DNA from 3 places in the Acidovorax sp. WCS2018Noco2-16 genome. Region 2 is predicted to be linked to each of the others. Evidence: predicted binding sites of a transcription regulator. Region 2 holds the regulator's gene; each other region holds the start of a gene.
The links. The regulator sigma-54, encoded in region 2, starts transcription at its own class of promoters, with help from an activator protein. The targets are predictions, from matches to a motif close to TGGCANGNAANCTGCTTT.

Region 1: the regulator sigma-54 is predicted to act here: its motif matches at 2,520-2,537, upstream of RQI28_RS11785 (circularly permuted type 2 ATP-grasp protein).
Region 3: the regulator sigma-54 is predicted to act here: its motif matches at 2,438-2,455, upstream of RQI28_RS12560 (pilin).

Annotation. Positions count from the first base shown of each region.
Region 1 is NZ_JAVTJJ010000004.1:168,448-172,609, reverse strand. It holds gene RQI28_RS11790 (DNA internalization-related competence protein ComEC/Rec2) at 1-2,406, shown strand, start outside; gene RQI28_RS11785 (circularly permuted type 2 ATP-grasp protein) at 2,563-4,113, shown strand; gene RQI28_RS19735 (alpha-E domain-containing protein) at 4,115-4,162, shown strand, end outside.
Region 2 is NZ_JAVTJJ010000002.1:819,007-823,168, forward strand. It holds gene RQI28_RS09150 (methyl-accepting chemotaxis protein) at 1-144, shown strand, start outside; gene RQI28_RS09155 (TspO/MBR family protein) at 334-867, shown strand; gene RQI28_RS09160 (RNA polymerase factor sigma-54) at 886-2,472, opposite strand; gene lptB (LPS export ABC transporter ATP-binding protein) at 2,472-3,194, opposite strand; gene lptA (lipopolysaccharide transport periplasmic protein LptA) at 3,275-3,931, opposite strand.
Region 3 is NZ_JAVTJJ010000005.1:56,731-60,892, reverse strand. It holds gene RQI28_RS12565 (hypothetical protein) at 1-1,790, opposite strand, end outside; gene RQI28_RS12560 (pilin) at 1,845-2,372, opposite strand; gene RQI28_RS12555 (FHA domain-containing protein) at 2,587-3,258, opposite strand; gene RQI28_RS12550 (Stp1/IreP family PP2C-type Ser/Thr phosphatase) at 3,326-4,159, opposite strand.

The sequences.
Region 1 (4,162 bases), on a different contig from region 2:
GGTGTCTACGTGCTGTGGGCTGCGGCATCACTGGTGGCGGGCGTGTTGCCGCTGTGGCTGCGTCGCCCATGGCTACGATCCGCCGTGGCGCTGTGTGCTAGCGCCGGGCTGCTTTTCAGCGTGTGCGGCCTGCGTGCCGGCGTGTTCCTGTCGCACGCGCTCAATCCCACTCTGGAAGGGCGCGACGTGCGCATCACGGCGGTGGTGGCGGCCATGCCGCAGCCGCTGGATGGGGCACTGCGCATGCGGCTGGAGGTGGAATCGGCGCAACTGGATGGCGCACCGGTGCGGCTGCCGGGGTTGATCGACGTGTCGTGGTACTCCGGCCCCTTCATGCGCGACGCGGGGGCGGGCTCCACGCTGGGCGCGATCGTGGAGCTGCAAAAGCCGCCTCCGCCCAGCGTGCGCGCGGGTGAGCGCTGGGACATGACGGTGCGCCTGAAAGCACCGCACGGCGCGCGCAACCCGCACGGCTTCGACTACGAGCTGTACCTGTGGGAGCAGGGAGTGCAGGCCACCGGCTACGTGCGCGCCGGCCCGCGCGACGCACCGCCCCGGTTGCTGGCCGCCACGGCGCGCCACCCCGTCGAGCAAGCGCGCCAGCAGGTGCGCGACGCCATCCTTCAGCAGCTCACCCACGGTGCCGGCGCTTCAACAGACACCGCCGGCCAGCGCGCTGCCGGCGTGGTGGCCGCGCTGGTCACCGGCGACCAGCGCGCCATCGACCGCGCCGACTGGGACATCTTTCGCGCGACCGGTGTGGCGCATCTGATGAGCATTTCGGGCCTGCACATCACCTTATTTGCGTGGTTGGCCTCACGCCTCGTGGACGCGGGCTGGCGGCGCTCGCGCCGGCTGTGCCTGGCCGTGCCGGCGCCTGTCGCGGCGCTGGTGTGCGGCGTGCTGCTGGCGGCGGGCTATGCGCTTTTCAGCGGCTGGGGTGTGCCGGCGCAGCGCACGGTGTGCATGCTGGCGGTGGTGGCGCTCTTGCGGCTGTCGGGCCGGCGCTGGCCGTGGCCGCAAGTGTGGCTACTGGCCTGCGCGGCGGTGTTGCTGCTGGACCCCTGGGCGCTGCTGCAGGCGGGGTTCTGGCTGAGCTTCGTGGCGGTGGCGGTGCTGTTTGCTAGCAATTCAGGAGCTAGAAGCGCTTATGGGTCAAGCGCTGCAGGCCGATTTGGCTCGATGTTGCGCGAGCAGTGGGTGGTGACGCTGGCGCTCACGCCGCTCAGCCTGCTGCTGTTCGGGCAGGTGTCCGTCGTCGGGCTGCTGGCCAATCTGGTGGCCATTCCGTGGACCACGCTGGTGGTCACGCCGCTGGCGCTGGGCGGTGTGCTGTGGGCGCCGCTGTGGGACGCTGCCGCATGGGCCGTGCGGCCGATGTCGGCGGGGCTGCAGTGGCTGGCAGCGTGGCCTTGGGCGCAGCTGTCGATGGCGATTGCGCCGCTCTGGGCGGGCGCGGCAGCCGTCGCCGGGGGCACGTTGCTGGCGTTGCGGCTGCCTTGGGCCGTGCGGCTGCTGGGCCTGCCGTTGCTGTTGCCCGCGCTGTGGTGGCAGCCGCCGCGCCCGGCGCCGGGCCAGTTCGAATTGCTGGCCGCCGACGTGGGCCAGGGCCAGGCGGTCATCCTGCGCACTGCCGGTCATGCGCTGCTGTACGACGCCGGCCCGCGCTATCACCAGGACAGCGACGCGGGCGAGCGTGTGCTGGTGCCGCTGCTGCGCGCCACGGGCGAGCGGCTGGACCGCCTGGTGCTGAGCCACCGCGACATCGACCATACCGGTGGCGCGGCGGCCGTGCTGGGCCAGCAGCCGCAGGCCGACGTGCTGGGCTCCATCGAAGCGAGCCACCCGCTGCAGCACGTGCGCGCCGTGGCGCCATGCCGTGCTGGCGACCGTTGGGAATGGGATGGTGTGCGCTTCGAGTTGCTGTTTCCGCCGGCAGGCGACGACCTGAGCGTGGGAAAGCCCAATACGCACAGCTGCGTGCTGCGCATCGAGGCCGCTGCGGTGTCGGCCACAGGCCCGGGTGCCTCGGTGCTGCTGGCCGGCGACATCGAGCGCGCGCAAGAAGCCGCGCTTGTCGCCAGCGAAGCGCCGCGCCTGCGTGCGGATGTGCTGCTGGTGCCGCACCACGGCAGCCGCACCTCGTCGACCGCTGCGTTCCTGCAGGCCGTGGCGCCGCGCACCGCGCTGGTGCAGGCCGGCTACCGCAACCGTTTCGGCCACCCGGCGCCCGACGTGGCGGCCCGCTATACCGAGCGTGGCATCGATCTGGTACGCACCGACCGCTGCGGCGCCATCGGCTGGTCGTCGGTCACGCCGGCGCAGGTCCGTTGCGAACGGGTGCAGATGCGCCGTTACTGGCACCACGCGATGGATGGCGTTCAGCCGGATGCGGAGGATGGCTGATCGGGCAATGCAGTCGCACCGCGTTCGATGATCGTTCGCCGCCAGCCGGCGGCCGGCGGCCGGGCCTCCTACAGCGCCATGGACAAACTTCTGTCATCCGTCTGGCGGAATGCGGGCGCACAACTTGCTATGCTGGCTGCAGGAGGCACCGCTTTTATGCAGAAGTTCGACGAGATGTACGCCTCGCTGCCGTTTCAAGGCAGCGACGTGCGAGAACACTACACACGCTACGGCCAATGGCTGGGCAAACAGGCAGAAGAAGCGATGCAGGCGCGCCGCGCTGAGGCGGAGATGATCTTCCGCCGCGTCGGCATCACCTTTGCGGTGTATGGCGCCAAGGACGAGGGAGGCGCTGGTACCGAACGGTTGATTCCGTTCGACCTGATTCCGCGCATCATTCCGTCGCACGAGTGGTCGCGCATGCAGCAGGGGCTGGTGCAGCGCGTGACTGCGCTCAACCGCTTCATCCACGACGTCTACCACGGCCAGGACATCATCCGCGCCGGCATCGTGCCCTCCGATCTCATCCTCGGCAACGCCCAGTTCCGGCCTGAAATGGTGGACGTCAATGTGCCGCGCGATTTGTACGCGCACATCGCCGGCATCGACATCGTGCGTGCGGCAGACGCCAACGGCGACGGCGTGTACTACGTGCTGGAAGACAACCTGCGCGTGCCTTCCGGCGTGTCGTACATGCTGGAAAACCGCAAGATGATGATGCGGCTTTTTCCTGAGCTGTTCTCGCTGCACAAGGTGGCGCCTGTGGCGCATTACCCCGACCTGCTGCTCGACACGCTGCGCGCCAGCGCCCCCGCCGGCGCGGCCGAGCCCACGGTGGCGGTGCTGACGCCCGGCATGTACAACAGCGCCTATTTCGAACACGCCTTCCTGGCCCAGCAAATGGGCGTGGAACTGGTCGAAGGGCAAGACCTGGTGGTCAAGGACAACTTCGTCTACATGCGCACCACGCGCGGCCTGCAGCGGGTCGACGTGATCTACCGCCGCGTGGACGACGACTTCCTCGATCCGCAGGTGTTCCGGTCCAGCTCCACGCTGGGCTGCGCCGGGCTGATGAACGCGTATCGCGCAGGCAATGTGGCCATCTGCAACGCAGTGGGCACCGGCATTGCCGACGACAAGTCGGTGTACCCGTACGTGCCGGAGATGATCCGCTTCTATCTGGGCGAAGAACCCATCCTGGCCAATGTGCCGACCTGGATGTGCCGCAAGCCCGACGACCTGAAGTACGTGCTCGACCATCTGCACGAACTGGTGGTGAAGGAAGTACATGGCGCAGGGGGCTACGGCATGCTCATCGGGCCTGCTGCCACCAAGGCCGAGATCGAGGAATTCCGCGCCGCGCTGGTCGCCAACCCGGCCGGCTACATCGCGCAGCCGACGCTGTCGCTGTCCAGCTGCCCGACGTATGTCGAATCCGGCATTGCGCCGCGCCACATCGACCTGCGGCCCTTCGTGCTGTCGGGCCAGAAGGTACAGATGGCTGCCGGCGGCCTGACGCGCGTTGCGCTGAAGGAAGGCTCCCTGGTCGTCAACTCTTCTCAAGGCGGCGGCACCAAGGACACCTGGGTGTTGGGCGAAGACAGCGCCGCCCCCCCCGTGCCGTTTCCTGCGCCCGCGCAGACCATCGGCGGCATGACCCAGACCCAGACCATGGGCGGCATGACGCAATCGCTGGGAGGAGTTTGAGATGCTGAGTCGCACTGCTGACCATCTGTTCTGGATGTCTCGCTACACA
Region 2 (4,162 bases):
CAATCGCTGCAGCAGCAGGCGGCGCAGCTGGCCGACGTGGTGGCGGGCTTCAAGCTGGAAGCAGCGGGGCACGCAGCGGGCCTGGGTGCTACGACGCATGCCTTGGGCTCACCTGGCGGGCAGCGTGCATTGCCCGGCCTTTGAGCTTGGCGCCCTGTTGAAGTTTGAGGTCTTTTTGGCCTCTAGCGCTTATTCCGTAAGCGTTAATAGCTATTAAAATAATAGCATCGCCTCATTCAGGCAAGCCGTGTACGACCGACACGGCGCGCCGTCTGACAAATGCGGCCGCGCCTGGCCTCCGGGGGGTGGCCATGCGTCGGCGATGATCGGGCGATGACATCGCACTACACCTCTGCGGCACCTGGCGGGCCGCTGCACCGCTCCCCTGCGCGCACCTGGCTGGCCCTGGCCGGCTGGCTGGCACTGGCGTTTCTCACCGCCGCTATCGGCAGCGTCGCGTCGGTACAGGCGCCGCAGTTCTACGGCCAGTTGGCGCAGCCCGGCTGGGCGCCGCCGCCTTCGGTGTTCGGCCCGGTGTGGACGGCGCTCTTCGCGATGATGGGCGTGGCCGCATGGCTGGTCTGGCGCCAGCCGGCCGGCGCGCTGCGGCAGCGGGCGCTGGTGCTGTTTTGCGTGCAGCTGGTGCTGAACGCGCTGTGGAGCTGGCTGTTCTTTCAGTGGCACCTGGGTGCCTGGGCGCTGGCGGACATCGCCGCCCTGTGGATCACCGTGGCCGCCACGCTGGTGGCGTTCTGGCGGCTGCGGCCGCTGGCGGGCGCGCTGCTGGTGCCTTACCTGGCGTGGATCACGTTCGCCGGGGCGCTGAACTTCACGCTCTGGCGCATGAACCCGCAGCTGCTGGGCTGACGACCCGCAGCGGCCGCGTCAAAGCGCCTTGCGCAGATTGGCCGGCGCGATCTTGAGCGCCTCGCGGTACTTGGCCACCGTACGGCGCGCGCATTCGATGCCCTGCTCTTTCAGCATGGCGGCGATCTGGCTGTCCGACAGGGGCTTGGCCAGGTTCTCGGCCGACACGAACTGCTTGATGAGCGCGCGCACCGCCGTGCTGGACGCGTTGCCGCCCGTCTCGGTGCCCAGCCCAGAGCCGAAGAAATACTTCAGCTCGTAGGTGCCTTGCGGCGTGGACATGTATTTCGCCGTCGTCACGCGGCTGATGGTGGATTCGTGCAGGCCCAACTCGTCGGCGATGTCGCGCAGCACCAGCGGGCGCATGGCGAGCTCTCCGTGCACGAAGAAGTTGCGCTGCCGGTCCACGATGGCGCGCGACACGCGCAGGATGGTGTCGAAGCGCTGCTGGATGTTCTTGATGAACCAGCGTGCTTCCTGCAGCCGCTGCTGCAGCGCCTGGTGGCCTTCGCCGCCCCGGTTGCCACGCAGCGCGCCGGCATAGACGTCGTGCACGCGCAGGCGCGGCATCACGTCGGGGTTGAGCTGCACGTTGAAGTTCTGCTGCGAGCCGCGCCCGGTCTTCTTGACGATGACGTCGGGCACGATGATGTTGCGCTCCACGTCGGCAAAGCGCCGGCCGGGGCGGGGCTCGAGCCGCGCGATGAGCGCCATCGCCAGGCGGGTGCGCTCCTCGTTGCCGCCACCGCAGCTCTGGGTCAGCCGCCGCACGTCGCGCTTGGCCAGCATCTCCAGCGGCTGCTTGCAGATGCGCAGCGCGGTCTGCAGTACCTCGGCATCGCCCTCTTTGTCGGCGGCCAGCGCACGCAGCTGCAGCGTCAGGCATTCGGCCAGGCCCCGCGCGCCCACGCCCGTGGGCTCCAGGCTTTGCAACAGGCGCATGGCCACGGTGAAACGGTGCACCAGTTCTTCGATCTGCTCGGTGTCTTCCGGGCCGGCCAGGCTCACGGCCAGCGATTCGAGCGAGTCTTCCAGGTAGCCGTCGTCATTCAGCGATTCGATGAGAAAGCGCAGCGCGGCGGTGTCCACCTCCGACAGCCGCAGCGAAAGCGCCTGCCGGTGCAGAAAGTCGGTGAGCGACAGGTTGCTGCGCGCCAGCTCGGTCGCGTCGGCATCGCCATCGCTGTCGCCCGACCGATTGCGGGCGGGCGCGTCGCCGCCCCACTCGCTGTCGTCAGGCGAAAAGTCCACGGTGCCGTCGCCTTCCCAGTCGGGCGCTTCGGCGGCGGTGGCCTCGGTGCTGGCCGGCGTTTCAGCGTCGTTTGGGCCTTCAGCGCTGGTGGATGCTGCGCTGGGTGCTACGTTATAGAGAGCATCGTCGGACTGGCGGTCATCGTCCGCCACGGGGGTGTCGGCCTGCTGAAGGCCGAATTCCTCGCGCGGCGCGTCTTCGAGCGTGCGGTCGAGAAACGGGTTCTCGTCGAGCATCTGCTCGACTTCCTGCGACAGCTCCAGCGTGGACAGCTGCAGCAGCCGGATCGATTGCTGCAGTTGGGGCGTGAGCGCGAGGTGTTGCGAGACGCGCAGTGAAAGGCCGGGCTTCATCACATCCGAAAGTGCTCGCCCAGGTACACGCGGCGCACCTCGGCGTTGTCCACGATGTCGGAAGGCGTGCCCTGCGCCAGCACGTTGCCGTCGCTGATGATGAAGGCGTGGTCGCAGATGCCCAGCGTCTCGCGCACGTTGTGGTCGGTGATGAGCACGCCGATGCCGCGCTCTTTGAGGAAGCCGATGATCCGCTGGATCTCGATGACGGCGATGGGGTCGATGCCGGCGAAGGGTTCATCGAGCAGGATGAAGCGCGGCTGCGTGGCCAGGGCGCGGGCGATTTCCACCCGGCGGCGCTCGCCACCGGAGAGCGCCAGCGCGGGCGATGCGCGCAGGTGCTCCACGCGCAGTTCCTGCAGCAGCGCGGTCAGGCGCTCTTCGACTTCGGCGCGCGGCAGCGGCTTGCCGTCTTCGCCGGTTTGCAGCTCCAGCACGGCGCGCACGTTCTCTTCCACGTTCAGCTTGCGGAAGATGGACGCCTCCTGCGGCAGATACGACAGGCCCAGCCGCGAGCGGCGGTGAATGGGCATGTTGGCGACCGACTGGCCGTCGATGCGGATGTCGCCGCCGTCGCTGCGCACCAGCCCGACGATCATGTAGAACGACGTGGTCTTGCCGGCGCCGTTGGGGCCCAGCAGTCCGACGACTTCGCCCTTTTGCACGGTGAGCGACACGTCCTTGACGACCTTGCGGCTGCCGTAGGACTTTTGCAGGTGCATGGCCTCCAGGCGGCTGCCGCCGGGCACGAGGGCCGCATCGGGAGTAGCAGCGGCGGAGGCGGTGGGGGAGAGGGACTCGCTCACTTGCTCGCGCCGCCGTTGCTCAGGTCGGTGCTGGGCCGCAGGGTGGGCGCCGGCGTGGCAGCGGGTGCGGCGGGCCGGGCGGCGCCAGCGGCGGGCTCCTTGGGAGCCAGCACCGCGCGCACGCGGCCGCCGGGTGTGCCGGACGGCGTGCCATTGGGTGCCGTGCGCTGGCCGTCCACGGTGAGCACGTCGCTCACGCTGTTGTAGAAGATCACGGCGCCGGACATCTCGTCGGTCGGCGTGGCTTCGCGGTAGCGGCGCAGCTCTGCGCGGCGGGTGAGCTTCACGGTCTCGGCACGGCCGTCGTATTCGATGATCTCGCCTTCGCCTTCGACGAATTCGTCGGGCGCACCGGGCAGGGTGTCGCGCTTTTGGCGGAAGAAGGCGCGCTTGCCGGGCTCGGCCGTCACCACGCCGTGCTGAAAGCCGTCGGGGTCTTGGCGCACGTCGAGCCGCGCGCCGCGCAGCACCATGGTGCCCTTGGTCAGCACGACACGGCCGGTGAAGACGCTGGTCTGCTGAAGTTCATCGTGGCGCAGTGCGTCGGCCTCGATGTTCATGGGCTTGTTACGGTCGGCCTTTTCGGCACGGGCGCCCCACGAGGCACAAGCCAGCGCAGAGAGCAGGAGCAGCGGGAGGAGTCTGTTTCTCATAGGGCACGAATCTTGCAGACATTGTACCGGCCACCAGCGGGCCTTAGCGGCGCTGGCAGACGGCAAGAAAGGCGCGAAGGCCAACCCGCATCATGCACGCGCCCAGACGAGGCGGTAAGGCGCAGGGGAGAACAGCGCGGGGGACGCAACGCCGAGAATAACAGTCAAATAGCCCCCTAGCGCTTATGTGTCAAGCGCTGACAGCTATTAAAACAATAGCTCAACATGCAC
Region 3 (4,162 bases), on a different contig from region 2:
TGTAACTTAGCCAAATTGAACGCCTTCAACTGTTGACGAGATTCGACGTAATACTTTCTTGCTGCATAAGTATCACCTTCAAGATACAACAATGCCACCATTTGATGCGCTATATTAAATTCAGAACCTTTCGGGGCGATGGACTGTGCCTCGTCAAGTTTTTTTCTCGCTTGGACCAAGTCTCCATTGAATATTATTAGTGCCTGCGAATAATTCATTAATGTACCAACATGTGTATAGGCAAATGTTGAGCGAAGGTCGTCTCCATGAATCTTTTTCCAAATCTGCCCAGCATGTTTCTCAAGCCCTTCATAATATTTCAATGCTTCGGGATCGTGCTCCAGCAACAGATATATAGCGTAAACGGTTTGTACATCCAACGGTAATTGACCCCCATATCTACTACGTATAGCTTCAATTTCGGCGGTAAACTTCTGTTTGGCGACTGGATTACTTTCCTTTGACAAAGAATACAGATAATTTGTTCTGATAATGTTGTTGTCTGGATTTATGGAGTATTGCCAGCTCCACAGCCTTAGGCTACTTTCCCACATCGACGCTATCGTGTAAGTCACAAATGACATAACGGAGAGACAAATAACGGCCAACGCTCCACACAAAAATTTTTCTGAAGAACGCATCCGCGAACTAAATTTCCCCCATCCCTCCATCAACAACGTCGCCACCGCAATACTAAATGGCGCCAAAGGAAGTGACAAAAATCTTTCTGAACCAATCGTTTCCCCATTCATAATGGGAACAAATCCCATAACAGGAAGTAATCCAAGATAAAAGCCCAACAGCAGCTTGGCCCACGACTGACCTTTAAATGCCTGCCAAATTACACCTAAAAAAACTAGAATCGATGTAACTACGACAAAACTATTTTGTCGCCAAGAATTGATTTCTAAAGACCAGTCATGCCGTGGCGTAATTGATCCAAAGGGGAAAACGCTCAAAAAAGTATAAAACGAAAGAGTGCGAGCCCACTTGATGGAATCATTGAAAATTTCCAGCAGATTTGGTCCACCAAATTCTGAGTAAGAAGCGAATCCCAATGCTATTTTTCTTGTTATGAAATAAACTACAGCCGCACAGAGGTAAGCCGCCAAAAAAGGGCTTGTTTTATTAATTGAATTTTTAATTCCTTTGAAAAACGCCGGCTTCGTTGAATTACTAGCCATAACAAGCAATAGACATAGCCCTGGAAAAAGTATGCCTGTTTCCTTCGATGCCATGGCAAGCATTGTTAATATGAATACTGCCAATACGCGTACAGAGATGATTTTGGTGACTTGGTCTTTTGAAGCCATGACAACTACGCATGCTGACAAAGTTAACATGGTAGCCATTAGATCGAACCGACCGGAAACCCATGCCACACTTTCCACCAAGCAAGGATGCGCAGCATATAAAAAAGCCGCGATTATTCCACGACTTTTAACATATGCAGCACCATTGAAAACCTGAATGGTCAGATGAAAAATTAGGCAAACACTGCACGCATGAATTAAAGTATTTATTGCGTGTGAGTATATTGGATTCAAGCCAAACCAACGCATCTCGAGAAGCCACGTAAATAGCACCAGTGGCCGAAAATACGAAGAGTCCGGCAATATAGGACGTGCAACTGCCTGCCATGAAAATATGCCTTCTCTTAAGAGCGTATTTTCAACAAAGAGCGTATTGTCATCCCAAACGTAACCAAAAAAAATGGATTGGCCGTATATACATACGACAAACGTCAGCAATAAAATATACGGGACAATGCTGAGATTTTTTATTTTCATAGATTTGAGGTAAAAAAAAGCGAGGCCTAGGCCTCGCTTTTAGATCTCACAGTATTAACGGCATTCAGAAGGCGCGTACTTTGCAGGCAAAGTTCCGGCTGTTCTGCTACCCAAATTACGATTTTCCGCCGATTTGTTAGTTTGTGAGCCGCAGGCCCAGTCGATAGCGCCTTGAGCGGACGCCGTAGGAGCTGCGCTATTCACGTTTGGAGAAAACACCAGGGTGTTTCCGTTCAATCCAGTTGGCATGCCATTACCGGAAGTTGCAGCGATAGTCACCGTGATTGCCCAAGGTGTAGATTCAGCAATGGTGTAGCCCGAAACATATTTAGAGCTCTTAGTATTTGCAGAGGCCGAGTTGATAGCGATAGCGGCAGCAGTCAAGCCGTTAATTGAATCTGTCTGGAATGCTTCAGACAAAGCACTTTTTGGAGAGCTGGCCGCAATGACCGCTTCAGATACCTTAGCACGTACTGTGTAGTCTTGATAAGCTGGCAAGGCGACAGCAGCCAAAATACCGATAATCGCCACTACGATCATCAATTCGATCAGGGTAAAACCCTTTTGCAGATTGCGTTTCATAAGATTCTCCAAAGAGTCAATTTCAAAAGAAACCTGCCGAAGGATTCTTCAGGTTCGGCATGGTTACAGCAGGTTGCATGCCAGCGTGCTGACGTCTTCTCGAGGGTACTCAAGTCGGCAATTGTCACCAAAAAGTTACACCAACGGGTCCGGAGGGCGTCTGGTGACAAATTTGTAGCCCTACTCTGTCATGTCAGACGATCCGTCACGCAGATCAAGTTAATACGAACTCCATTTCAGTTCCAGCCAATTCGATTCGGTCTCCTGTTTTTAAAGCAGTGGCTTGTGAACTGGTAGCAACTCCATTCACTCGGGCCGTACCTTCCCCCTCCACATGTACCAGCACAAATTCGTTGTGCCGCTTATTGATGGAGGCAACGGCCGCCCCAGGCTTACCAATGGTGGTCACCACCTTCGTCAGCACCACCTCACGGCCGGCAGCCGGACCCGTCAGCACGCGTATCGACGCGGTTTGTGGCGTGGCCGTCAGCGGCATTGACCCGGACAGTGGCGCGGGACGAGACACCGCCGGACGCGGCGGAGCCATGCCCGGCTTGAACACCATCGTCCGCTCAAAATTATCAGCAGGCTCTGCCTCGTGCACGAAGCGAATTTTGTATTTGCCCAGCTCAACCGTGTCCCCGTTGCGCAAGGGTTGGCGCTTGACCGGCGTGGCGTTGATATAGGTGCCGTTGGTGCTTTGGAGATCTTCGATCTCAACCACGCCACCCGGCACAGGCATGTGCAGCACCGCATGTTCACCACTGATAGCCAGGTTGTCGATCACCACGTCGTTGTAGGGGCGGCGGCCAATCGTGGTGCGGTCCTTAGTGAGCGGGACCTCCTTGATCACCACGCCGTCGATAGAGACGATCATTTTGGGCATGGGCCACTACTCCTCATTGGTCTGTCGTTGTTGTCGTCGTTATTCATGGTCATTGCCGGCGCTTCTTTCAATCTGCACCAGCAGCGCCCAGCAGGCGGGACATCAGGCCCCGCCGTCTGGTCAAACCGCCCGCAGCGGCATGGCTGTGAACCAGCAGCACGCTGATGTTGTCTCGCCCACCCAGGTTGTTCGCCAGTTCGACCAGCCGCGAAGCCTTGTCGGGTAAAGCAAGGGGCATGCACGCCATCTCGGCCAGGGCATCGTCTTCCACCATGTCGGTCAGGCCGTCTGAACACAGAATGAACAGATCACCGGCTTGCACCGGAAACTCGTTGATCTCGACCTGTACCGCAGCATCTACGCCCAAAGCACGGGTGACCAGGTTCCGATAGCCCGATGCGGCGGCCTCTTCAGGCGACAGCAAGCCAGCATCGATCTGCTCTTGCAGCCAGGAATGGTCACGGGTGATTTGCTGCAATGCGCCATCGCGCAGGCGGTAGCATCGCGAATCGCCGATGTGGCCCAGAATGAGCCGCTCTTGCTGAAACACGCCTACGACCAGGGTGGTGCCCATTCCGGCATATTCAGAGTGCGCGAGTGCAGCGCTCAAAATGGCGTAGTTAGCGTTGGTGACACATATCTCTAGCGCCCGGCGCACGTCAGAGGCCGATGCGGCCGGGCCGACTTCGCTCAGCCAGCGAGCCATTTCAGTGCCGATGAATTCGGTGGCCATGCTGCTGGCTACCTCGCCCGCGTTGTAGCCACCCATGCCGTCGGCCAACACCACAATCTGGGCGTCTTCCAGCACGGACACAGCGTCTTCGTTGTTGCTGCGTACCCGCCCGCGATCTGACAGTGCACAGAACTCGTAGCTCAAACGGGCGGCGGGAAAAGGCCTCATGCG